Regions from separate parts of the Cytobacillus sp. FSL W8-0315 genome, predicted to be linked through region 2. Evidence: riboswitches for the same ligand, from Rfam matches in the RefSeq annotation. Region 2 holds a riboswitch; each other region holds the start of a gene.
The links. A riboswitch is a leader RNA that binds a small molecule or an ion and turns the genes downstream of it on or off. The one in region 2 is predicted to bind thiamine pyrophosphate.
Positions count from the first base shown of each region.

Region 1: another riboswitch for thiamine pyrophosphate. It lies ahead of thiT (energy-coupled thiamine transporter ThiT); the one in region 2 lies ahead of thiW (energy coupling factor transporter S component ThiW).
Region 3: another riboswitch for thiamine pyrophosphate. It lies ahead of MKY20_RS22640 (ABC transporter substrate-binding protein); the one in region 2 lies ahead of thiW (energy coupling factor transporter S component ThiW).
Region 4: another riboswitch for thiamine pyrophosphate. It lies ahead of MKY20_RS17275 (3-oxoacyl-ACP reductase); the one in region 2 lies ahead of thiW (energy coupling factor transporter S component ThiW).

Region 1 is NZ_JBBOOC010000001.1:3,415,728-3,421,604, reverse strand. It holds gene qoxB (cytochrome aa3 quinol oxidase subunit I) at 1-489, shown strand, start outside; gene qoxC (cytochrome aa3 quinol oxidase subunit III) at 479-1,084, shown strand; gene qoxD (cytochrome aa3 quinol oxidase subunit IV) at 1,085-1,390, shown strand; gene MKY20_RS17465 (hypothetical protein) at 1,466-1,705, opposite strand; gene MKY20_RS17460 (hypothetical protein) at 1,825-2,094, opposite strand; gene thiT (energy-coupled thiamine transporter ThiT) at 2,194-2,793, opposite strand; TPP riboswitch at 2,860-2,962, opposite strand; gene MKY20_RS17450 (MATE family efflux transporter) at 3,014-4,354, opposite strand; gene MKY20_RS17445 (AAA family ATPase) at 4,640-5,877, shown strand, end outside.
Region 2 is NZ_JBBOOC010000001.1:289,487-295,363, reverse strand. It holds gene MKY20_RS01740 (TVP38/TMEM64 family protein) at 1-562, shown strand, start outside; gene MKY20_RS01735 (PaaI family thioesterase) at 638-1,009, opposite strand; gene MKY20_RS01730 (alpha-hydroxy-acid oxidizing protein) at 1,196-2,305, shown strand; TPP riboswitch at 2,434-2,550, shown strand; gene thiW (energy coupling factor transporter S component ThiW) at 2,663-3,151, shown strand; TPP riboswitch at 3,301-3,402, shown strand; gene tenA (thiaminase II) at 3,461-4,150, shown strand; gene MKY20_RS01715 (DUF1287 domain-containing protein) at 4,513-5,220, opposite strand; gene MKY20_RS01710 (TIM barrel protein) at 5,324-5,877, shown strand, end outside.
Region 3 is NZ_JBBOOC010000001.1:4,416,462-4,422,338, forward strand. It holds gene treP (PTS system trehalose-specific EIIBC component) at 1-193, opposite strand, end outside; gene MKY20_RS22625 (twin-arginine translocase TatA/TatE family subunit) at 475-648, opposite strand; gene MKY20_RS22630 (NAD-dependent deacylase) at 766-1,479, opposite strand; gene MKY20_RS22635 (YkvA family protein) at 1,626-2,039, shown strand; TPP riboswitch at 2,113-2,221, shown strand; gene MKY20_RS22640 (ABC transporter substrate-binding protein) at 2,330-3,334, shown strand; gene MKY20_RS22645 (thiamine-binding protein) at 3,348-3,641, shown strand; gene MKY20_RS22650 (ABC transporter permease) at 3,638-4,405, shown strand; gene MKY20_RS22655 (ABC transporter ATP-binding protein) at 4,402-5,136, shown strand; gene MKY20_RS22660 (TatD family hydrolase) at 5,148-5,877, shown strand, end outside.
Region 4 is NZ_JBBOOC010000001.1:3,383,936-3,389,812, reverse strand. It holds gene thiE (thiamine phosphate synthase) at 1-428, opposite strand, end outside; gene thiD (bifunctional hydroxymethylpyrimidine kinase/phosphomethylpyrimidine kinase) at 418-1,242, opposite strand; gene thiM (hydroxyethylthiazole kinase) at 1,239-2,066, opposite strand; gene MKY20_RS17275 (3-oxoacyl-ACP reductase) at 2,080-2,841, opposite strand; TPP riboswitch at 2,945-3,055, opposite strand; gene MKY20_RS17270 (OsmC family protein) at 3,172-3,633, shown strand; gene MKY20_RS17265 (Cof-type HAD-IIB family hydrolase) at 3,667-4,416, opposite strand; gene MKY20_RS17260 (sigma-70 family RNA polymerase sigma factor) at 4,795-5,361, shown strand; gene MKY20_RS17255 (hypothetical protein) at 5,354-5,877, shown strand, end outside.

The DNA of each region.
Region 1 (5,877 bases), 3.1 Mb from region 2:
ATTGGTTCCATCATTCTGGCAGCCGGATTCGCGGTGTTCTGCTACAACATTTACTGGAGCATCCGCTATGCCGACAGAAACATTTCAAGCGACCCATGGGACGCAAGAACATTGGAATGGTCTACTGCGTCACCTGTTCAATTCTATAACTTTGCAAAACTGCCGGAAGTTAAATCCCTTGATCCTTTCTGGCACATGAAAAAAAAGAATGAAGGCTTAACGTTATATGACAGTGAAATCGAAGAGATTCATATGCCAAGCAATTCCTGGCTTCCGATTTATATGGGTGTCATCTTTGGCATCGCAGGCTTCCTCCTTGTATTTGAATGGCACATCGCTGCAGCTGTAGCTGCCATCGGCATTTTTGCTGGATTGATCATTCGTTCATTCGATTACAATGAAGGCTTCCATGTTACAAAAGATGAAATCCACAGAATTGAAAATGCGTGGAGAAAAACAGAAGGAGAGGTGCACGATCATGTCAGCTAAAGTGGATACTTCTTTGCCCCTTGAATATCAAACTGAACAGGACCGGATGAATATTCTTGGCTTCTGGGTTTTCCTTGGCGCTGAAATCGTTCTATTTGCCACTCTGTTCGGAGTATATGGAGTTTTATATGAACGCTTTGCTGGAGGGCCAACACATAAAGACATTTTTGTGATCAAGGATGTCATGATTCAGACAGTCCTCCTTTTGACAAGCAGCTTTACAATGGGCATCGCCATTTTTGAAATGCGCCGCCATAACCTGAAAGGGCTAATCACCTGGCTGGTGATTACCCTTGCACTTGGCGCAGGATTCCTATTCATGGAGATTAATGAGTTTATCCATTATGCCCATGAAGGTGCAACGATGCAGACAAGTGCGTTCCTATCCAGCTTATTTGTCCTGCTGGGTACACACGGAGCCCATGTTACATTGGGAATTGGCTGGGCAACTATGGTCATTATCCAGCTTTTAAAAAGAGGCCTTACCCCTACTACAGCAAGAAAAACGTTTATTATCGGCCTTTACTGGCACTTCCTTGATGTGGTCTGGATCTTTATTTTCACATTCGTGTATTTGAAAGGACTGGTGGCTTAAATGGAACATCATCAATCAAAAAGCTTCCCTATAAGCCATGTCATTGGATTTGTTGTTTCCCTTGTGCTGACATTTGCAGCAGCAGGTATTGCCCTAAAAACGAACCTCTCTTTTAAAGTGATCATGTGGATCATCGGCTCGCTGGCTGTCATTCAGGCAGGCATGCAGCTGTTCATGTTCATGCACTTAAGAGAAGGAGAAGACGGCAAAACGAACTTAGTTAATATGATTTATGCCGTATTTATGGTTATTGTAATTGTAGTAGGTTCTATTTGGGTTCTCACTTCTGGGCACGCGGCTCATTAATTCAAGAAAAGCGGAATCGCCTTGTCCATCCCATGAGCCAGATAATAAAACCGGTCTCCCTTTTGGAGGCCGGTTTTATTTGTATTGTCTGATTCCCTTGCTGCCCTTTGTCATTTCTTCCATCACATTAATAAAAAATCCGAATCCAAAAATTAGCATGGATGATACCATAATGCTTAAACCGATTGATAAAACATACTCACCCGTGAGACCGCTTACAAAAAAGCTTGAAATAAAGACAATTAACCCTAAAAGAATACCGGCCGCAGTAACATTTCTAAAAAAATGCAGCACCTTTTGCTGTTTTAAAGTCATATTTCCATCCCCTTTTATTTAATATTCTAACTATGTTCACAAATTTGTCAAACTTTTTGTCACAAAATTGTCAAATTTATTTATGCAAAAAAAGCTTTGCAAAGGTGCAAAGCAATTTTCTACTGATATAGCTTTTTAATGTTCTCCAAATCTTTCTTTAAATTGCCTATTTCCTGCCTGGTCAGCATTAATGGCATTTGATCGTAAAGTGTAATAATCTGTCCTCCCTCATCCTCTTCATGAAGGGATAAATAGTTATACAAATTTTCACATTGATTTTTGTTAAGGACAGACTGGGTGCTGAAATTTTTAACCTTCTGGATCTCAAAGGCACTGGTTTCTGCATCATATACACCTGTAATAATATTGCCCTGCAATGTGTTTGACAAACAATCACTCCCCTTTTTGAGTAATATACCCATTTTTCAGGAGCAGTTTCCTAAAATAAGAAAAAACCTCTTTGGAAATTTCCAAAGAGGCTGATTATATTAGGAAGCGCGTTTTTGTGATTGAATAACTTCATCCGTTTTTCTTATGATCAATCTTGGAGCTGAAGATATAATTAATACTGCTAAAATCGAGCAGAGAATAGCTGCTCCGAGCATGGTTGCACCGTTTGCCAGGAAGGAAAAGAGAACCGGTGACATCCCTTCCGGCGCATAGCTCCCAAAGAAAAGGACACCTGCTATGAAATGCCAGAAATACCGGGCAAGGCTTCCGGCAAACACAGCTAAAACAACCCAGCCCAATGCCTTTTTCTTGTTTCCGCTGCGCAGCTGATTTTGAATTGGTCGGAAAAACAAACCGGCAAAACCGATACAGGCAAATGCCACAAAGTACTCAATAAATGCCTGAAGCGGAGTCGCAATCCAGGCATCACCCATGGCAATCTGCAATATTCCCCATAATAGACCGGCAATGAAGCTGACTTTAAAGCCCCATCTGAATGCCAAAATGAATATGGGAATCATCGCAGCAGAAATCGAAATGGAAGGCGACAGCTTAATAGATGGAAGGAAATCCAAAATAATAGCAAATGCTGCAAAAAATGAAGCTTCAATCATCGCCGTCAGGCTTAATTTTTTCATAAAAAAATCCCCCTATAATCGTATGACGATACCCCAAGGGAGAACAAGCAGGCAGAAAAACCCCTTCCGCCTTTTATTCCACATTCCTGCGCTAGCATTATCTAACAGGTTCAAAGGGTCAGAACAGCGAACTATTCACTCTCAGCAGAATGCTCCCCTTGTGGCACGTTATTGTATTATCCAATTTTAGTATAAATGAAATAAATGAAAGTGAAAAGGATTATTTTCCCTCTCCAAATATAGCCTGTTTATCCCACTTTCCGATACGGTAATACATAAAGGCGATGACACTGCTTATAGCAAAGCTTATCCCCATGCCTGCAGCAATTCCTTTATCACCCATAAACTTTGAAAATAGGAATGTTAAAGGATAGCGCAGGATCCAGAATGAAATGATATTCAGTATGAGCACTTGAAACATCGCACCGGAAGCTCTTACCACACCATTCAATATAAAATTAATGCCCAGGAGCGGATAAAAAAAGGCAATGATCTTTAAATAGTCAGTGCCATACTGAACTGATTCTTTATCCTGTATAAACAGGCGCACCCCGTGTTCTGCAAATAGGACCGTACCAAAAGCGATGATAAACATGATTCCAAGATTGTAAATGACTCCGTACAAGGCGATTTGATGAACCCGTTCCCATTGATTTCTCCCTATATTTTGACCGGCCATACTGTTGACTGCAGTCCCCAATGCCATCGCAGGAAGCATAATGATGCTGTCAATACGCTGAGCTGCACCAAATCCCGCAACCACGTCATCGCCAAAAGAGGTGACGACAGACATAATAGCCATAACACCAGCCGATATAACGGTCATTTGAAGTCCAGAAGGGATGCCGAGCTTGAAAATTAATGCCGCTTCCTCTTTATGCGGCCAAGAAGGAATAGTGAACGGCGCCAGCTTTTTGCGGAGTATGAATATCATTCCGATCATAAATGCGAACCCCTGTGAAAGGATCGTAGCACAAGCTGCCCCATCAATACCAAGCTGGAATACAGATATAAAAAGAGGGTCCAGGATTGCATTTAATACGACTGCTATCAGGACAAAGTACAGTGGACTCTTGCTGTCTCCAAGCGCCCTGAGTACGGTTCCTATAAAATTGTATCCAAATAAAAACAGAATACCAATGAAGTTAATCTGCAAATAGGATGCTGCACCTTCAGCCATTCCTGCAGGTGTGCCCATTATGGCCAAAATTCTTTCTGCAAACAGGAATCCGGCTATTCCAAGAGCAACTGACATAATTGTCTGAATGACGGTAAAGGCATTCAAATATTGTTTCAGCCCCTCTTCATGATCCCCACCCTTTTGCTGGGATAAAATCGTTAACGCCGCATTGTTTATTCCAATGATAAAAGAAAGAACTGTAAAGATTACAGTGCCGGACACCGCCAAAGCTCCCAATGCGTCGGCCCCAAGCAGATTCCCAACCCACAGACTATCAATAAATTGATAGGAAACCTGCAGAAAATTAGTGAGCATGATTGGAGTTGAGAACACCAAGAGCTGTTTGAATATATTTCCTTTTGTAAAATCCTGCTGTGCCATCTTTACACCTTTTTCCCATATTTTTTTCACAGTTTCTATTATTCACTATTTCATATCCAGTTTCCAATTTTATAGTTTTGATTGTTATTATGTTTTATAATTTTATTTGCTTCATCTCTGTCACATTTTTATCATAAATTGATGCACCTGGAATGCTGTTATAGCACAATTCCTCTAAGGAGATATTATTTTTCCATAATTTACAACGTTTAAAAAGTGTAAAACCCTGTAATTAACAATTCTTTTTCCTTATAATGTAGGTATGTTTAATGAGGAGGGAAATAGTTGAAATCACGTCTTAAGAAGCCTTCGACGATTGTTTCTATTGCATTGGTGATCACGGTGATTTTGGCGGCGGTTATTTGGACCGTACAAGCAGGAAAAAAGGATGTGACAGTCCCGTTTTCTTCTGTGGAAAAAATTATTGCCTCCCAGGATGGGAAGACTGTTGCAGTACAGGAATATAAAAATGGGAAACTGCTGATCACAGCCCCTGATGGCGAGTACATCTCCCATGTGCCCCCCAACAGTGAGATGGTTGATAAATTAGTAGAAACCTATAATATACAATATACGTTCGCAAACACAGGACCTTATACCCCTTGGATTCTGGGCGGTGTAGTCCTTTTGTTTATAGCCATTGGCATTTACCTGTTTAAGTCAGGAAAAGGCGGAATGGGCGCTACAAATACTATGAAGCAAAGTGTATCTAAGCCAAAGGCCCTTCCTTCCATTTCACTTGAGGATGTTGGCGGAATTCAGGAAGAAATGAAAGAGGAAATCATGCAGACTCTTTCAATTTTAAAAGAACCTGAGCGCTCCCTGAAGATGGGGATTAAGCCGCCAAAGGGAATTCTGTTATACGGGCCTCCTGGAACGGGGAAAACGTTGCTGGCTCAGGCAATCGCTAAAGAGCTTGGAGCTACTTTTTTCTCAACCAGCGGTTCCGGTTTTAATGAATTGTTCGTTGGTGTGGGAGCATCCCGTGTAAGAAATCTTTTCCAAAATGCAAGAAAGCATGCCCCTGCTGTTGTCTTCATTGACGAAGTAGATGCACTGGCAGGCAGAAGAAAGCAGCATGGCGGGGAAGAAAGTGAAAAAACATTAACTGAGCTGCTAGTTCAGCTTGACGGCGGATATTCCAATGATGGAATACTATTTATTGCAGCGACAAACAGGAAGGATATGCTCGATGAAGCCTTCCTCCGTCCTGGGCGTATTGACTTCTCCTTCAATGTCCCTCTTCCGGATACAAAGGGCCGAAGAGAGATTATCAATATTCACACGAAAAATAGATTACTTGCTGAGGATGTCATGACAACACTTGGCGATCTGGCAGAAAGCACTTCTGGATTCTCGGGAGCAGATCTTCATTCCCTTTTTGAAACGGCAAGCCGCAGAGCTGTCCGTAACGGCCAGGAAATTATCTCTAAGGATGATTTGGATTATGCGCTGGATCGGACCATTTTGGGAACTACCACCCGTGCATTGCAGGATCCCGGCACGAAGCAGCGGGTGGCCAT
Region 2 (5,877 bases):
CTATGGGCTCGAGAGAATGCTGAGGGAATATGAAGCGGAGGGCAAGCTCATCTTTTTCCTGGTTTGCTTTTTACAGCCTATTCTGTTGCCGCTTCCTGAAGCCGTAACACTGCCTGCCGGAAGTGCCGTATTCGGTCCCGCAGCCGCTGCCTTTCTTGGATTTACAGGTACACTTTCGGGGATTATTGTTATGTTCTTGACTGCAAGGATAGGAGGATTAAAGCTTGTATCCCGGTTTATAAAAGAGCGGCATCTGATCAAATACCAAAAATACATGGAGAAAAATGAAAACACCATACTAATGCTGATGTTTGTTATTCCGATATTGCCGGATGAGATCATTTGTGTTGGAGCAGGAATGGGTGGTGTTTCATTTAAAAAGTTCCTGGGAATTGCGTCTATTTCCAAAATGTTAACTTCCTTGCTGCTGGCTTACTCGCTTTCATTGGCCAATGCCTTATCTTTATCTGGCTCACAGCTTTTATTAGTCGTTTCGGTTGTGATAGGGGTATTTTACAGTGTATCCCACTTGTATAAAAAGAAGAAGGATAGAAACTATTAGGACTGTCTTTAACCTTTAATGGTTCCTCCTATCGCTGTCAGCGAAACTATTCAGGCAACGATAGGATTAATCACTTTAGATAGATGCGAAGATTCCCGATGCTTTGGCGACCAGCTGATCCTGGTCGTTATAAATCAGGCAGTCTGTGTGGTTGAGGGTGCGCCCCCTCTTCACAAGGTGAGCATTGGCGATAAGAAATTCACCTGTCGCCCCCTTTAGGAAAGTGACCTTTAAATCAGCTGTCACCACGGATTGCATCTGGTTTTCATCCGGCTCGAAAATATTCCCCATCGCTACATCCGCAAGAGTGGAAATGACGCCTCCATGAACCAGCCCCGCGCTGTTAATAAAGAGCGGCTGAATTGGCAAAGTCACTTTCATATTGCTTTCACTGACTCTTTCGTAATGGAATTTCAGAAATTCATCAAAAGGCTGTTTGATTAACATTTTGTACACTCCAATTTCATTAAGGTTAAAATGTTTATTCATGATTTTTTGTGAAATCCCTGCTTATTGCGGCTAATTTGTATAGGAAAGGCTGTAACTGCGAATTTATGATTTTATTAGATGGTTTCATAAAATCTGAAAAAGTGTTATTATTTTCAATAAATTCAAAAAAGGCAGGGCTGGAATATGGCAAAAGTAGAGAATATTAGTTTCGCAGAAAACTTTCCTATTTCATTTAAGGAACTGGAAGAAGAAGCAGAGAAAGTGATGGGAGCTGGCGGATTTGGCTATGTCCAATCAGGAGCCGGGGGAGAAGAAACGCTGAAAAAGAATATCGAATCCTTTGCAAAATACTCAATTGTACCGAGGATGCTTAGAGATGTATCAGTGCCGGATATAAGTGTGAATTTATTTGGAAAAACGTATCCTTATCCAGTATTCCTTGCACCTATAGGAATGCAGCGTCTTGAACACAGTGAGGGAGAGCTTGCATCTGCCCGGGCGGCAGCTTCGTTTGGAATTCCTTTTATCCAGAGCACGGTATCCAGTTATTCCATTGAAGAAATCGCAAATGCAACAGGCACGAGTCCAAAATGGTTCCAATTATATTGGTCCAATTATGAAGATGCTGCGTTCAGTATGGTGCGCCGGGCGGAGGAATCAGGCTATGAAGCAATTGTGTTAACAGTAGATACGGTGATGATGGGGTGGAGGGAAGCTGATCTAAGAAACAATTTTTCACCGTTAAAGCTTGGCTATGGAAAAGCAAACTATGAGAGTGACCCGGTCTTTATGGCCACTCTCCATGACGGTGATGTAGTTCAGGGAATCCTTGATAATATCCATCATCCAACCTTGAGCTGGGAGCATATTGCTAGGTTAAAAGAGAAAACAAATCTGCCGATTCTATTAAAGGGTATTCTCCATCCCGAAGATGCCAGGCTGGCCGTTGAAAAAGGGATAGACGGAATCATAGTCTCCAATCATGGCGGCAGGCAGCTTGATGGAGTGATTGCGGCGATTGATGCGCTTGGACCGGTTGTGAAGGAAGTCAAAGGAAGAATTCCAGTATTGTTTGACAGCGGCATTCGCCGCGGTTCCGATGTGGTCAAAGCACTGGCATTAGGAGCCGACGCAGTTTGCCTGGGAAGGCCGTATGTGTACGGTTTGGCCATTGGCGGGCAGAATGGAGTTGAAAAAGTACTTGCCAACTTTATTGAAGAAACAAAAGTGTCACTTTCTCTGGCAGGAGTCGGGAGTCTAAAGGAAATGGCAAGTCTGAAGCTACTTCGATAGTTTCTCAGCAGAAATCGAAGAGCGCTTAATACATTGATTGCACCAAGAAAAGTATATAAGCAAAAAGATTGATGACAGTGCCGGAATAATTTGTTAAGCTTGAGATAGCTTATCAAACTAAATATCTATGCAGCTACTAGGGGTGCCCCGAATGTGCGGGCTGAGAGGAAAGCGCGTTATAGCTTTCTGACTCTTATGGACCTGATCTGGTTAATGCCAGCGGAGGGAAGTAGGATTTGACTATATGTCAATTCATATACTTAAACCAAGCCAGGTCCTTAAGGGAATCTGGCTTTTTTGTATACATACTTCCCATCCTGATAAGCAATCAGGCGGCCCTTTAGAAAGGAGGTTTAGATGAACAGAACCCGATTGTTAACTACGATGGCTTTATTTGTAGCAATTGGGACACTGGGATCCCATTTGCTCTGGTTTCCGGCAGGCATAGCCAAGGCCTATCCGGTGCAGCATGCGGTGAATGTATTGGCAGCGGTGACGCTTGGCCCCCTGCCTGCAGCAGCTGTGGCATTTATGATTGGCCTGCTTCGTAATTTGCTTGGATTCGGGACGCTGCTTGCGTTTCCAGGCGGCATGATCGGAGCGTTTTTGGCAGGTGTGCTTTATTTGAAGTTCGGCCGGAAAATATGGGCTGCTGTAGGAGAAGTGGTAGGTACCGGCATAATCGGTGCATTGTTTGCAGTCCCTTTTGCAAAGGTTCTCATGGGAAGCGCAGCTGGGGCATTCTTCTTTGTGCCGCCATTCCTGGTCAGCAGCATTGCCGGTGCGGCCATAGGCTGGATGGTTTTGGCAAAGGTTAAAGAGAAGAATCTGGTTCAGAATATATGATGATTTTGAGCTGGCGAAGCTGGATGAGTAAGCAGCATAGTAAAGAAATCTGACTTAATGAGCGATTTTCAAGAGTTATAAGCGAAATCCCAAATTTATGAGAGAAAAACGTCAAGTTAGAAAATCGGTAAAAAACAATTAAAATGTTAGAAAACTGCTAGGGGCGCTACGGCTGAGATAAGGAGCTTTTCCTTTGTCCCTTGGAACCTGATCTGGATAATGCCAGCGCAGGGAAGCAGTGAGGACCTCGTTTTATATCCTCATGCTTTTTCCCCGGCAGCTTCTGTAATTAATAAGGAGGCTATTTTTATGACTTTTTCAGAGATTCTGCGCAAGGAAAATGAAGATTTGTTTCAGCTGATATTTGAGCACCCATTTGTCCAGGGTATCGGGAGAGGGGACGTGCCGAAAGAGGCACTGGCCCATTACATTAAAGCGGACTTTGAGTATCTGAATGCGTTCATGCATATTTATGGGATTGCCATTTCAAAGTCAGCAGAGCGTAAGGATATTGCATATTTTAATCAGCAAATAGAATTTGTATTGAACAGCGAAGTACATCCCCACCATAATTTCTGCCAGCAGATTGGCGTGGATTACGAGGCATTGCAGGGCTATCCGCTCCCTCCAACAGCTGATCATTATGTTAAGCATATGATGTATCATGCCCACACAGGCGGCATGGGTGAAATCCTTGCTGCATTATTGCCTTGTCCATGGACTTATTGGGAGATTGGGCTTGAACTCATGAAGCAATATGAGCCAGATGAGAACCATCCGTTTTATCCATGGATCTCTTTTTACGCAAATTTAAGGGTCGAAGCTGTGACCATGAATATGAGAAACCGTTTGGATGAGCTTGCTGATGCGGCATCACCGGAAGAAAGGCAGCGAATGAAGGATGCTTTCCGAAAAAGCTGCCAGCTGGAGCTTGGCTTCTGGGAGATGGCTTACACCTGCGAAGAGTGGCCGGCAGGCAATCCTTCAGCAGTAAGATAAGAAAAGCGCAAGCGCCTCGCTCAAAAAGGAACGCAGGCTAAGAGCGCAACGTCCTCCCAAAAGCTACCGCTTTCGGTCGTGCGATGTATCGCTGCCGTAGCTTTCCTTGTCCTGTGGCAACGTCTGCATGACCCACATCCTCCCATAATCTGCCGCTTTTGGTCGTGCGATGATTATGCTGACGAAGCCTTCCTTGTCCTGCGGGCCTCAGGGATAAGACGGTTCCTTATGGCCCCGGGTTCCTAGGAGCCGGAGCTAGACAAGCTTGTGACCTCAAGGGGGGAGGCTGCTTGCGCTAGACAGTTATCGAAGTTCAAAATTTTATACTTTCGTATTTAATAAGAAAAACGCCTGCATCTGCTTTATGGCAGTGCAGGCGTTTTTTCAAAATCCCATCTGTAATGAGCGGTAATAGGAGTCTTAAAAGAAGAGAGTTTTACTTCTGCTGCAAATGGTGTGGAGTTATGTATGACATATGGAATGCCATCTTTCGTCCGTTTGTCAGATATGATGGCAACATGGTCGAATTTAGGAGAAAGGAAAACCACAATGTCACCCGGCTGCCATTGCTGAAGGTTCTTAATATCTCCTGGAATCAGTTCTGTTGTTAATGACTTTGCGAAGCGGCTGAAAAAGACATTCTGGTTTGGCACCCTCCTGAAATCAATGTTTGGATCAGGATTGCCCTTCACTCTTGAATACAAGTCCGTATTCTCGGCGATATCCTGATCAATAAGATCCTTTATGGTTACATCAGCCCCCTGGAAACCCCTCCAAACCACATCTGTACAGACACCTTCACCATCGGGCGGATATCCTCCCGCATAGTAGGCACTTTTATATGGCGTGCGCTGTTCCACTTCTTTTCTGGCTGTCAGGACCATATCAAGCGGATCGGCAATGCCGTTTTGATTAGAATCGGCCTTTGAATAAGCAGCAGGCACTTCCATTTTCTTAGCCAAAGGATTTTCAAAATGAATGCCGATGGAATCCAGAATGATTCCGCTTCGGAAAAAAAGAATGAATAATAACAGTACTGCGATAATGGAACCAAACACTCTTTTTATCATAAAAGTCTCCTCATGTATTTTAATGATTAGACGGCACTATTTTCCAATAAGTTACATGAGGTATGATAAGATTGCTATAAGAATACATAAGAGAGGGGATATCATGGCTCATCATATAGGGATATCGGGAAGCGTCATTTTGTCAGACAGCAAGCTGTTTCCTGAACTTTTTAAACGTCATTTGCCGCATATTGAGATAGGCGAATTTCAAGATGAAGAATCTTTCCGCTGTTTTATTGAAATGCTGGGTAAAACAAACAAAAGCTTTGGTTTTCATTCGCCTCTTTTCCGGGGACAAAGCAAATACGATCTGCTGGAAAAGATCCGTATAAATCCGAAGGAAGCCTGGATCCAGTTTGAGACGGAAGTGGAAAGAATGTCCCGGCTTGGAGCTGAATACATATTGGTGCACTTTCCTTACTTTAAAAAGGAAACCAATGGGAATCCAGCAGAGATCATTGAGGAGGGACTCAAGAAACTCAGTTTTTTTCAGAGTAAGTATGGGATTATGATTGTGTGTGAACCTAAATTGGGATTCCAGCAATCGCCAGCAGGGATTCATTATCTTGACCGCTTTCCTGTAGAGACATGGAAGAAATACGGACTCAGCCTCTGTGTCGATATTGGGGATTATATATTGGCCGCAGGCGAGAAGGC
Region 3 (5,877 bases), 4.1 Mb from region 2:
CAACCTGGAATTGTCCATTTGTGGAAAAGGAACCTTTCACTACATCTATATTTTCGAGTTTTTCTTTATTGACCTTCCCCTCATCTTTTAAGGCAAAACGCAGACGTGTAACACAATGAGTAGCCGCTGCGATATTATCCTTGCCCCCGATAGCTTCTACAATTTGCTCTGCTGACTCTTTATTCGTAGCCATTCTTCGCTCTCCTCCTGTTACCGTTTTCATATTATAGAAAAAAACAGTTATAAGGTTTTTATTTATTGTTCTCGCCATTTACAACTCTATCCAATTTAGCAAACCAACTTGTATATACATGAACTGTTTACGCTTTCATTTTATCTTGTATATACATGTTAGTCAACCATTTTTTCATTTCTCTCTTTTCTATACCCATTCACTCGCTTCGAAAGCCAGAAAATAAAAAACCGGCTTCGAGACTATTGTCTGCAAAGCCGGTTCTAAACCACTTGAATAGGTTATTTCCTTTTATCATTGTCATCATCTTTTGTGAGTTCACGGGTAGATTTCTTAAATTCTTTTAATGTCTCCCCGAACGCTCTTCCTATTTCAGGAAGTTTCTTGGGTCCAAAAATAATCAGAGCCAAAACCAGGATTAGAATTAAACCTGGAATACCGATGTTTGATAACATGCTGAACACTCCTTATATATCATATCGCTTGAGGCAGTAGTAATCATGTTCATTGTCCATTATAGTTGATTGATAAAAAAAATCATAGCATGAGTGCTATGATTTCATGTTTTTTGACTATTTGAAGGCTCTATCAAGTTCATCCAGCACTTCACCAATTTTGCGGTCATGAATCACTTTATCAGCATAAATATCGAAATCCGTAGGTTCCATATTAATAATCACAAGTTTTGCTCCTTTTTGTTTGGCTATCAGCGGAAACTGATTTGCAGGTGTTACAGTCAAGGATGATCCCAGAACAATAAAAAGTTCTGCTTTTTCTGTTTCATCTGCTGCGAAATCTAAGGCCTCCTCAGGGAGCATTTCCCCAAACAGAACCACTGAAGGACGGAGCACACCCCCGCAACGGCATTGGAATTGACCATGCAAATACCCCTCGCTCGGGAACTCTTTTTTACATTTCCGGCAATGGAGTGTCTGCAGATTCCCATGGAGCTCTGATATTTTTTCACTTCCCGCGAGTCCATGAAATCCATCCACGTTCTGGGTAATAATGCTCTTAATAATACCTCTCTTTTCCCAATCTGCAAGAATATAGTGCCCTTGATGGGGATTACACTCCTTAAGCCCGATTACCCTGTGCCGATAAAATTCTATAAATTCGTTCACATTTTCATTCAATGCTTTTGTACTGGCTATTTTCCCAGGATCTTTCCCATTCCATAATCCATTATTGGCAGACCTGAAATCAGGCAGTCCGCTTTCTGTCGACATTCCTGCTCCAGTCAATATTACTGTATAATTTGATTCTTTCAGCCATTTCTCAAGCATAGATATCAGCTCCCAATAAGGTTTTGTCACAGGTTAAATTTGATTTCCATTTATTTCTCCCCATGAAATGTTTATGTCATGTCAGGTATGCGGTAAATACTAGATTATAACTGTTTATGCGAATTATCAATATAGGAGTGATAGCTATGCCTGAAATAGAAACCAAAGTTTATAAGGACGGCTATAAAAAATTTTCATCCAGGGCTAAACGTTATGCGGACGATCCTGAAAAAACAAAAGGACTTTTAAGAAAGGCTACACTTAAAGCAGATAAAAACCAATCTTCATTAAGTGATATATGGGAAAAGTTTCAGCTTCTGATCGATTTAGTAAAGTCATGGTCTAAAGGCGATTACCGGCATATTTCAAAAAAATCGATTATCTTTATTATTGCTTCCATACTATACTTTGTTTCCCCAATAGACCTTGTTCCTGACTTTTTAATAGGAATGGGAATCTTAGATGATGTAGCAGTCCTTGGTTTTGCCGTTAGCCAAATTACAGGTGAACTTGAAAAATTCAGAATTTGGAAAGAGAGCAGGACGATTGGAATGAAATAATTATTTTCTGTGCATTTTAATATTATTTGCTATAATAATGATGGAAAGTATTTATGCTGTCAAAATTAAATAGCAAGAAATGTAGGGGAACCGGTATGCCGGTTGAGACTTCATCATTAAGATGCTGACCCTTTGAACCTGATCTGGCTCATACCAGCGTAGGGAACATATTCTTAAACATACTAAATGTTTTTTATATGCGCCCTGGTTTATACCGGGGCGTTTTTATTTTTCAGGGCAGACTATCATTAACTTTCCTTATTACATAACGTTTTTTAGGAGGAGTACTTATGAAAAAGTGGATTGCAGCTATCTGTTCGCTGCTGCTTCTTTCAGGCTGTGCCGGCAATGGACCGGATAATCAGACTGGAAGCGAAGATTCAGACAGCAAACAAGATTTGAAAAAAGTTACTGTTGTACTGGATTGGACACCTAATACCAATCATACCGGCTTATATGCCGCAAAGGACAAAGGATATTTTAAAGAAGAAGGGCTCGATGTAGAAATTATAATGCCAGGTGAAGCAGGTGCAGATCAATTGACTGCATCAGGCAAGGCTGATTTTGGTGTCAGCTATCAGGAAAGCATCACGGAAGCACGTGTACAGGGCGTTCCCCTTGTATCGATAGCAGCTGTTATTCAGCATAATACTTCCGGTTTTGCATCCCCTGCCGAAAAAAACATTAAATCGCCGAAAGACTTTGAAGGAAAAACTTATGGCGGCTGGGGGGCACCTGTAGAAAAATCGGTAATAGACTCCCTAATGAAGAAGGAAAACGCTAATATTGATAAGGTCTCAATTGTTAATATGGGGGATGCTGACTTTTTTACAGCTGTTAAAAGAGATATAGACTTCGCATGGATTTATTATGGATGGACAGGTGTAGAAGCAGAACTTCGGGGGGAAAAGATTAATATGGTCTACCTTACCGACTACTCAGAAAAACTGGATTACTACACGCCCGTTCTCGCAACCAGCGAAAAAATGATTGCAGATGATCCGGATACTGTCAAAGCATTTGTAAAAGCAGCAGCAAGGGGATATGAATTTGCAATCGATCAACCTGGCGAAGCAGCAGATATTTTGTTAAAGAATGCTCCGGATCTGGACAGCGAATTGGTCAAAAAAAGCCAGGAATGGCTATCCCCCCGCTATCAGGATGATGCTTCAAGATGGGGTGAACAAAAGCTTGAAGTCTGGGAAAACTATGCAGACTGGATGCATGAAAATGGTCTTTTAGATAAAGAATTAGATGCAGGCAAAGCATTTACTAATGACTTCCTGCCGGAATAAGGAGAGTTCAAATATGGCAAACGCACTTGTAAGCATTCAGATCATACCGAAAACAAAAGATGGGGAAAATGTTATACCTTACGTTGATGAAGCAATTAGTGTCATTCAGCAATCCGGTGTTAAGTACGAAGTGCATCCCCTCGAAACAACGATGGAAGGCGATTTAGACCATTTATTGAAAATCATAGCTGATATGAACAGAAAAATGATTGAAAGAGGAAGCAGCAATGTAATCTCACAGGTAAAGGTTCTATATCAGCCGGACGGTATTGAAATGAGTGATTTAACGGAGAAATATCGTCCATGATAAATTTGTTCAGAAAAGGATGGAGGCCGGCTGCGGTTCTCCTTCTTTTATTCATTGCTTGGGAAATGGCAGTAAATCTGGCAGAAGTCCCTGCATGGCTCCTGCCTCCGCCAACAGAAATCGTTCTGGAAGCGATTTCGGGCTGGGAGGGCTTCAGCCACCACCTTCAATCGACAGTCATGCTTTCCCTATTGGGATTTGCCATTGGCACCGTCATAGGTTTAATCACAGCCGTTATACTGCACTTATTGCCTTTTATAAGGGAGTCGGTTTACCCTCTCCTCATACTTTCACAAAATGTGCCTATAATTGTTCTGGCTCCTTTGCTGGTTGTTTGGTTTGGTTTCGGGATACTTCCAAAGCTGATTGTCATCACGCTGGTTTGCTTCTTCCCCATTACTGTTGCTGCATTGGACGGCTTTCGCCAGACACCCGGAGAACTTAGGCATTATATGCTGATGGCAGGGGCCAGCAAAGGACAGCTGTTTTGGAAGCTGGAGCTTCCCTATTCCCTTCCCTCTCTATTTTCAGGGCTAAAAATCTCCGCAACCTATAGTGTGATGGGTGCTGTAATATCCGAATGGCTCGGAGCTAAAGAAGGAATAGGTGTTTATATGACTCTGGCATCTTCTTCATTTCGGACAGACCGTGTTTTTGTTGCCATTTTTGCGATTATGCTGTTAAGCTTGCTGTTTTTTGGAGGAATTTTACTGGCTGAACGTTTGCTGATTAAATGGAAGTCACGGGAGAGTGCCAGGAAATGATACAATTATCCGTTAATCATTTAACCAAAAGTTTTGATACTAATCAGGTTTTAGACAATTTGAGTTTTCATGTAAATGAAGGGGAATTTGTTTCGATTTTAGGTCCTTCAGGGAGCGGAAAGAGCACCATTTTCAACCTGATTGGCGGGATGCTTCTGCCGGACGAAGGCTCCATAACGCTTGAGAATGTGAAAATCAACGGCAAACGCGGTTCAATAAGCTATATGCCTCAGACACCTTCCCTGATGCCCTGGAGAACCATTCTTCAAAACGTTCTGCTTGGACAGGAGCTAATGGGTAAAACCGATTCGGAAGCGGCCAGAAAGATGCTTCAAAAAGCTGGTCTCGGCGGCTATGAAAATGCATACCCCCATGAATTGTCAGGGGGAATGAAGCAAAGGGCTGCCTTTATCCGGGCATTATTAAGCCCGCAGCCTATCATTTTGCTGGATGAACCTTTTTCAGCTTTAGATGAGCTTACCCGCCACGATATGCAAAAGTGGCTTCTCGATATTTGGAATGAGCATAAGCCGACAATTCTGTTTGTAACCCACAATATCGAAGAAGCCATTTACCTCTCTGATCGAATTTTAGTACTGAGCAGCAAGCCTGCTAAAGTAATTAAAGAATATAAGGTACCCTTTAACAGGCCAAGAATGGAGGAACTTTATCTCAATGAAAATTTCCTTGCCTGCAAAAGAAGCATCCATCATGCGCTGAAAAATCATTAGGAGGCAACAGCATGGATAAGTATATTGATGCCCATATTCATCTTGATAAGTACAGCAATATTGAATTAGAGAAAATGTTTCATGAGTTGCCGTTTCAGCTTTCACTTGTTACAGTTTCAAGCGATTTAGCATCCTGCAAAAGAAATCTTGCTCTTGCAGAAATTTATTCCTTTGTTAAACCTGCCTTCGGTTTTCACCCTGAACAGGTTCTGCCCAGTGATCATGAAATTTCAGAGCTTTTCAGCTGGATAAAGATTCACATAGAACAAATGGCTGCTGTTGGCGAGGTTGGCCTTCCATACTATTTAAGGTCTGAAGGGAGAAAGCAGCTTGGGGGATATATTGAACTTCTCGAAGAATTCATTAAGCTCGCTAAAAAGTGGGATAAGCCCATTGCCCTCCATGCAATTTATGATGATGCACCGATTGTGTGCAATTTATTGGAAAAGCATTCGATTAAAAAAGCTCATTTTCACTGGTTTAAAGGTGACAGCGCAGCGGCAAGCAGGCTGATTGCCAATGGCTATTACATCTCCTTTACTCCAGATATCGTGTACGAAAAAGAAATACAGGACCTTGTACGGGATTACCCGCTGGATAAATTGATGGCAGAAACGGATGGTCCATGGGAATTCGAAGGCCCTTTTAAAAACAAGCCTACCCATCCAGCCATGATGGCCCATTCCATCAGTGCCCTTGCTGAACTAAAAGAATTAGCTTTCAGCAGCGCTCTTAAGAAGC
Region 4 (5,877 bases), 3.1 Mb from region 2:
GATGTCGGATAAATAGGCCCTATGCCAATGTAATCTGCGCCTTGACGGATCGCTGTTTCCGCTTCCTGCATGCTGTGCACTGAGACTCCCAGGATTTTGCTGCCAATTTTCCTGCGGACCACATCGGCTGCTTCATCGTCCTGGCCTATATGGACACCATCTGCATTTATTTTAACTGCCAATTCAATATCATCATTGACAATAAAAGGGATATTGCTCTGTTTGCAGATTGCTTGAAGCTTTTTTGCGAGCGATTCCTTTTCTTTACCATGAAGGCATCCTGCTCCTTTTTCACGGAATTGAAATAACGTAATGCCTCCCTTGATGGCTGCTTGAAGGACATTTTCAGGATTCTGGCAGCAATTTGTGCTGCCCATTATGAAGTATACTTTTAATAAGCTTCTCATTGCCTGCGGATTAACAGCCATATACTTCAGCCTCCTTCTTCCTTTTATTGAACGCCCAGTGATTGGTAGGTCCATGACCGCTGCCAATTCCTAAATCATTTTCAATTGCTGCCTGGATGAATTTTTTTGCCCGATCAACAGCCTCTGGCACGGTAAGACCGTCAGCGAGGCCAGCGGTGATGGCAGCCGAGTAAGTGCAGCCTGTTCCATGTGTGTTGGCTGTTTGTATTCTGCTGCTTTTAAATTCCGAAAAACTTTCTCCGTCAAAAAGAAGGTCTGCTGCTATGTCTTTTGCTTCATCATGGCCGCCTTTTATGATGACATTTTTCGCTCCAAGGTGATGCAGTTTTTTTGCTGCTTCTCTTTTATCCTCTAGTGAACGAATTCTTATGTCCGTTAAAACCTCTGCTTCTGGAATATTCGGGGTAATCACCAGAGAGAGAGGGATAAGATGCTTTTTCATCGCTAATATCGCTTCATTCTGAAGAAGACTTGCTCCTCCCTTTGCTATCATTACTGGATCTATGACGACATTTTTCCAGCCGTATCTCACAATTTCATTGGAAACACTCTCGATTATATCTGCACTAAAAAGCATTCCTGTCTTCACAGCGTCAGGTCTGAGGTCTTCTCCTATCGACTGAATTTGAGCAGAAACTGCCTCTGCTGTCATTGGATAAACTCCTTGAACACCCTTGGTGTTTTGAGCCGTTACCGCAGTTAAAGCAGACATGCCGAAAACACCGAGTTCCTGAAATGTTTTTAAGTCAGCTTGAATGCCCGCGCCGCCGCCGCTATCAGAACCCGCTATGGTTAAAGCTTTGTTCACTTTCATTTATATTGCCTCCTAACTGGTCGTTTTTCAAAAGAGCCATATGATTCAACATCTGCAGCTGAAATGTTATATAAGCTATTCAAAAACTCTATTTGGAAAGTGCCTGGTCCTTTGCCATCCGATTTTTCTGCTGCGATTTCGGCTGCAGAGCCATAAACGACCAATGAAGTTACTGCCGCTTTTACAGGATCCTTTTCAATAGCAGCGAAAGCTCCTATTATTGAAGTAAGAAGACATCCGGCACCCGTTACTTTCGTTAGAAGAGGATGGCCATTGTTAATGGCAAAAGTGGATTTTCCATCTGAAACGATATCCTGTTTTCCTGTAATAACGGTTACTGCACCAAGTTCTTTTGCTGCCGACTTAGCAAGCTCTGAAGTGTTACCTGCTGCTTCAATTGCATCTACGCCCTTTATACTCCATTTCTGTCCTGCCGCGTTGGCAATTTCTGCAGCATTCCCTCTTATGATGGTAATATCTAACTCTTCTAATATTCTTTTAGCTGTATCTGTGCGATAAGCCGTGGCGCCGACACCAACCGGGTCGAAAATGACTGGAACCCCATGCTGATTTGCTGATTTACCCGCTATGAGCATACTTTTTACTTCTTTTTCTGTCAGTGTTCCCATATTGAGAACCAATGCACCAGCTATTTTAGCCATTTCAGCTGCCTCTTCATGTGCATATGCCATTACTGGTGATGCCCCAATTGCCAGCAGGCCATTTGCAGTAAAGTTTGTTACCACCACATTTGTAATGTTATGTACAAGAGGGTTTGACACTCTTACTTTTTCCAATAGACTGCTAAACTCCTGAATGTTCATCTAATATCCTCCTTTAATTCATAACTAATCCGCCATCTACAACCAGATTTTGTCCAGTAACTGCCCTTGCCCATGGAGAAGCGAAGAAGACTATCGCATCAGCCACTTCTTGAGGATCTGTGACTTTTCTTAATGCAGTCGAGTTTTCGATAATTTTAAAGACTTCCTTAGAGGTCGAAGCACTGGCATCTGTCGTTTTTAACAAACCTCCCGATACCATATTTGCCGTAATTCCATATTGGCCCAGCTCATTCGCCATATTTCTGGTGAAGCCTAATAAAGCAGCTTTGCTGGTCGTATAGTCATGATAGGGTACAACTGGATGCTGGAATAGATTGGTGCCGACCGAGATTACCCTGCCAAACTCCAGTTTTTTCATATCTTCAAGACCTGCCTGAACTGTGTTCAATGCTCCCAGAATTGCACCTTCCAGCTGGCTTTTGTAATCGTCCCATTTAATTGTTTCTGCATCTTTTTTCGAAATAGGGTCAAATTGAAAGTTTACCAGTGCATTATTGACTATAGTTGTAATGGGAGCTCCAAAGTGTTCCTTCGTCTCTTGAAACATGGAGTTCACTTGAACACTGTCCCGAATATCAGCACGAATGGCAATGGCTTTTTCGCCAATTTCCTTCTGCAGAGCATGGGCTTTTTCCTCGCTATGGAAATAGTTAATGACAACTTTCGCTCCTTCTCTCGCGAATGCTTTTGCGGTTTCTTTGCCCAGCCCTCTGCTGCTGCCTGTAATAATGACAATCTGATCGTTAAGATTCATAGAAAATCCTCCTTATTGATAGCCAATTCATCTGTTTTAGAGAACAAAATAAAAACCAGATCCGCAATTGGACCTGGCTGAATAATCTAAGAGAATTAGTCGTTCCCCGCAATTACTACTTTCCTACGCTGGTATGATCCAGATCAGGTCCGAAGGGTAAAAAACAGTCCGGTTTCTTTCTCAGCCCGCGCATCGGGCACCCCTAGCAGTAAAACTATTAAGTTGGCTGTTTTCATCTTAGCCTGAAACGTTAAATCTGTAAAGTCTTGCAATTCTGCCTGTTCCTCTTTAAGGTGTAAATAGAAATACATAACTTGGAGGAATTAAAGAATGGCTGAACACCAATTCCAATTAAAAGCATATTGGCCAGGACTTCGGAATGATGTTGGAGAAATTGAAACAGGCGGGCTTAAAACAAAGGTTTCCATTCCGCCAGAAATGGAAGGACCCGGAATCGGAACAAATCCGGATGAAATGCTGCTGGGGGCAGCGGCAACTTGTTATATTATTACCCTGGCAGCTATGATGGAACGAAGTAAACTCGAGAAAGAAAACCTTACGATGGAATCAACCGGTATTGTAGATGTAACTAAAGGTGTGATTACATACAAGAAAATTATTCATCGCCCTGTTATTTTGTTACAGGCGGATGCGACTGAAAAGGATCATTCACTTGCGCGCAAGCTGGCGCAAAAAGCTGAAGCATCCTGTATGATTTCCAGGGCGATTAAAGGTAATGTAGAGGTAGAATTAGAAGAAACGATTCTAACTGCCAAAAATCCTTCGAAATAACCAAAAACCGGCATGATTGCCGGTTTTTATTCTTTAAAGAGCCCACTTTCGGATTGCCTGTGCAACACCAGCTTCATCATTAGTTCCCGTAATAGCATTCGCTGTTTCTTTCACAATATCCTGCGCATTTCCCATTGCTACACCCCAGCCTGATTCCTCGATCATGGCAATATCATTTAAGCTGTCACCCATCGCCATTACATTTTCCATCGAAATGCCAAGAAGCTCTGTTACCTTCTGGATACCTTTAGCTTTATTGATTCCAAGAGCATTTACCTCAATATTAGTTAAGCTGGAATTTGTAATCTCCAGATCCCCTTTTGTTTGAAGCTCTTTATGAATGAGTTCCCTGATTTCATCATCTGATATATCAAATCCAAATTTAAGCCATTCATGGTCATGAATATTTTCAGGCATTTCATTCGTCCAAACCCGTTCGCAGCTTGTTGCCCAGAAATTAGTCTTATGTGACTGGGATAGGTTCCACATCCACTCCATTATTTTTGAATCAACTGGAGTCCTTGAGATTGATTCACCATCAGGGCCAAATATTTCACTGCCGTTGACTGTGATCAAGTAGGAGTTCAATTCCAAAGAATCGGAATGGTCGCCTGCCGTAAGCCTGGATCTTCCAGTGCTCAAAATAACTTCAATTCCTTTTTCCTTTGCCTCTCGTATGGCCTTACGGTTTTCATCAGGAATTTCCCCTCTGGAATTCAACAAGGTTCCATCCATATCAAGAGCGATTAATTTGATCTGTGGAGCAATATTTGATTGTGACATAATAATCTCCCTTCTTTCTTGCACAATATAGCCATTATATAAATAAACAATCCTCCCATCAAAAACAAAGCACTTGGGCAGAATCATTTTTTCAATATAGGGATTATTATTCCCAATCTAAATGTAAAGGCTGGAATTACTCAATAAATGAGGTGTTGATGAATGCCTCCCATATTATTTTTGCTCCTACTGTTCTTAACCTATGCATTGATGTAGATTTATTTATATAGGAGCCTCCTAAATGGTCTCCGCTTTTTTTGAATAAGCTTAATAAATGCCAAAAAGTTGAAGCGATTTTCTTGCATCTGTCGTCTAACTGTCAGTCAAACAAAAGGCAGCCGGAATAGGCAGCTGGCATTTTAGCAAGGAGGCAGTCATGTGAGCTCTGATGAGTATGTAAAGCGGTCAATTGCTGATCAAGTAGACCGTGCTCTCGTTCTTGAAATGATCATGGATGAGTATGGTACCGTTTTGAAAAGATTGATATACAGCTATGTGAATGATTGGAATGCGGCCAGTGATTTAACACAGGATACCTTTATTACTGTTTATGAAAAGCTGGAAAGTTTCCAGCAAAGATCTTCTTTTAAAACATGGATTTTCACAATTGCTATTAATAAAAGCAAAGACTATCTTAAAAGCTGGCATTACCGCAATATGGTCATGAATGAAAAGGTTTTTTTCCTGAAAAAGGCTAGAGAAAAAGATCCGGAAGCATCATTTCTTGAACGGGATGAACATCAAGAATTGCTGAAAACGATTGAATCCCTCACAGTAAAATACCGGGAAGTCTTCCTTCTCCATTATTACCAGGATCTCAGTCTGGCAGAAATAAGTGAGACCCTTAATATCCCTATTTCTACTGTTAAAACAAGGCTGTACAGAGGACAGGAAAAAGTGAAGAAGATACTATCTGCTTCAGAAAGAGGTGAACAGCATGGCTGAACTGAATCAGGAAGTGAAGAAAGTATTGAAGGCTGCATGGACGAAAGAATCTGTTTTCACAGAAGAGGAAAAACAGAGAGTTAGAAACCGGATCGGCACTTTTGCTGTTAGAACCAGAAAAAAAGACTATGTTCCAAAACTTCTTTCTGCAGCTGCCGCTGCCGGGTTTGTCATACTGATAGGCGGGATTGCCGGGATTCAGACAGATGTATTGAACAAGCAAAATGGACAGGAGACCGCCATTGCAGATAAAGGTTTTTATCCCGGCCTTGCAGATGGCGCTATGCTAAACAACTGGAAATTGAATAATTTCGAGAAGGACTCATACGGGCACCTTTCTGCAGCTTTTACTGGGAAGGCAGAGGTCACAGGCACTCTGGATTTCCAGGAAGAAATTGTATACTTTCTGCCTGATCATGATTCCTTAAAAGTACTGCCGCTCATGGATGGCAAGAACATAAAAATAACTTTTAATGAGACGGATCAGGAGAAGCTAAAAAAGGTGTTCGGTGTAAC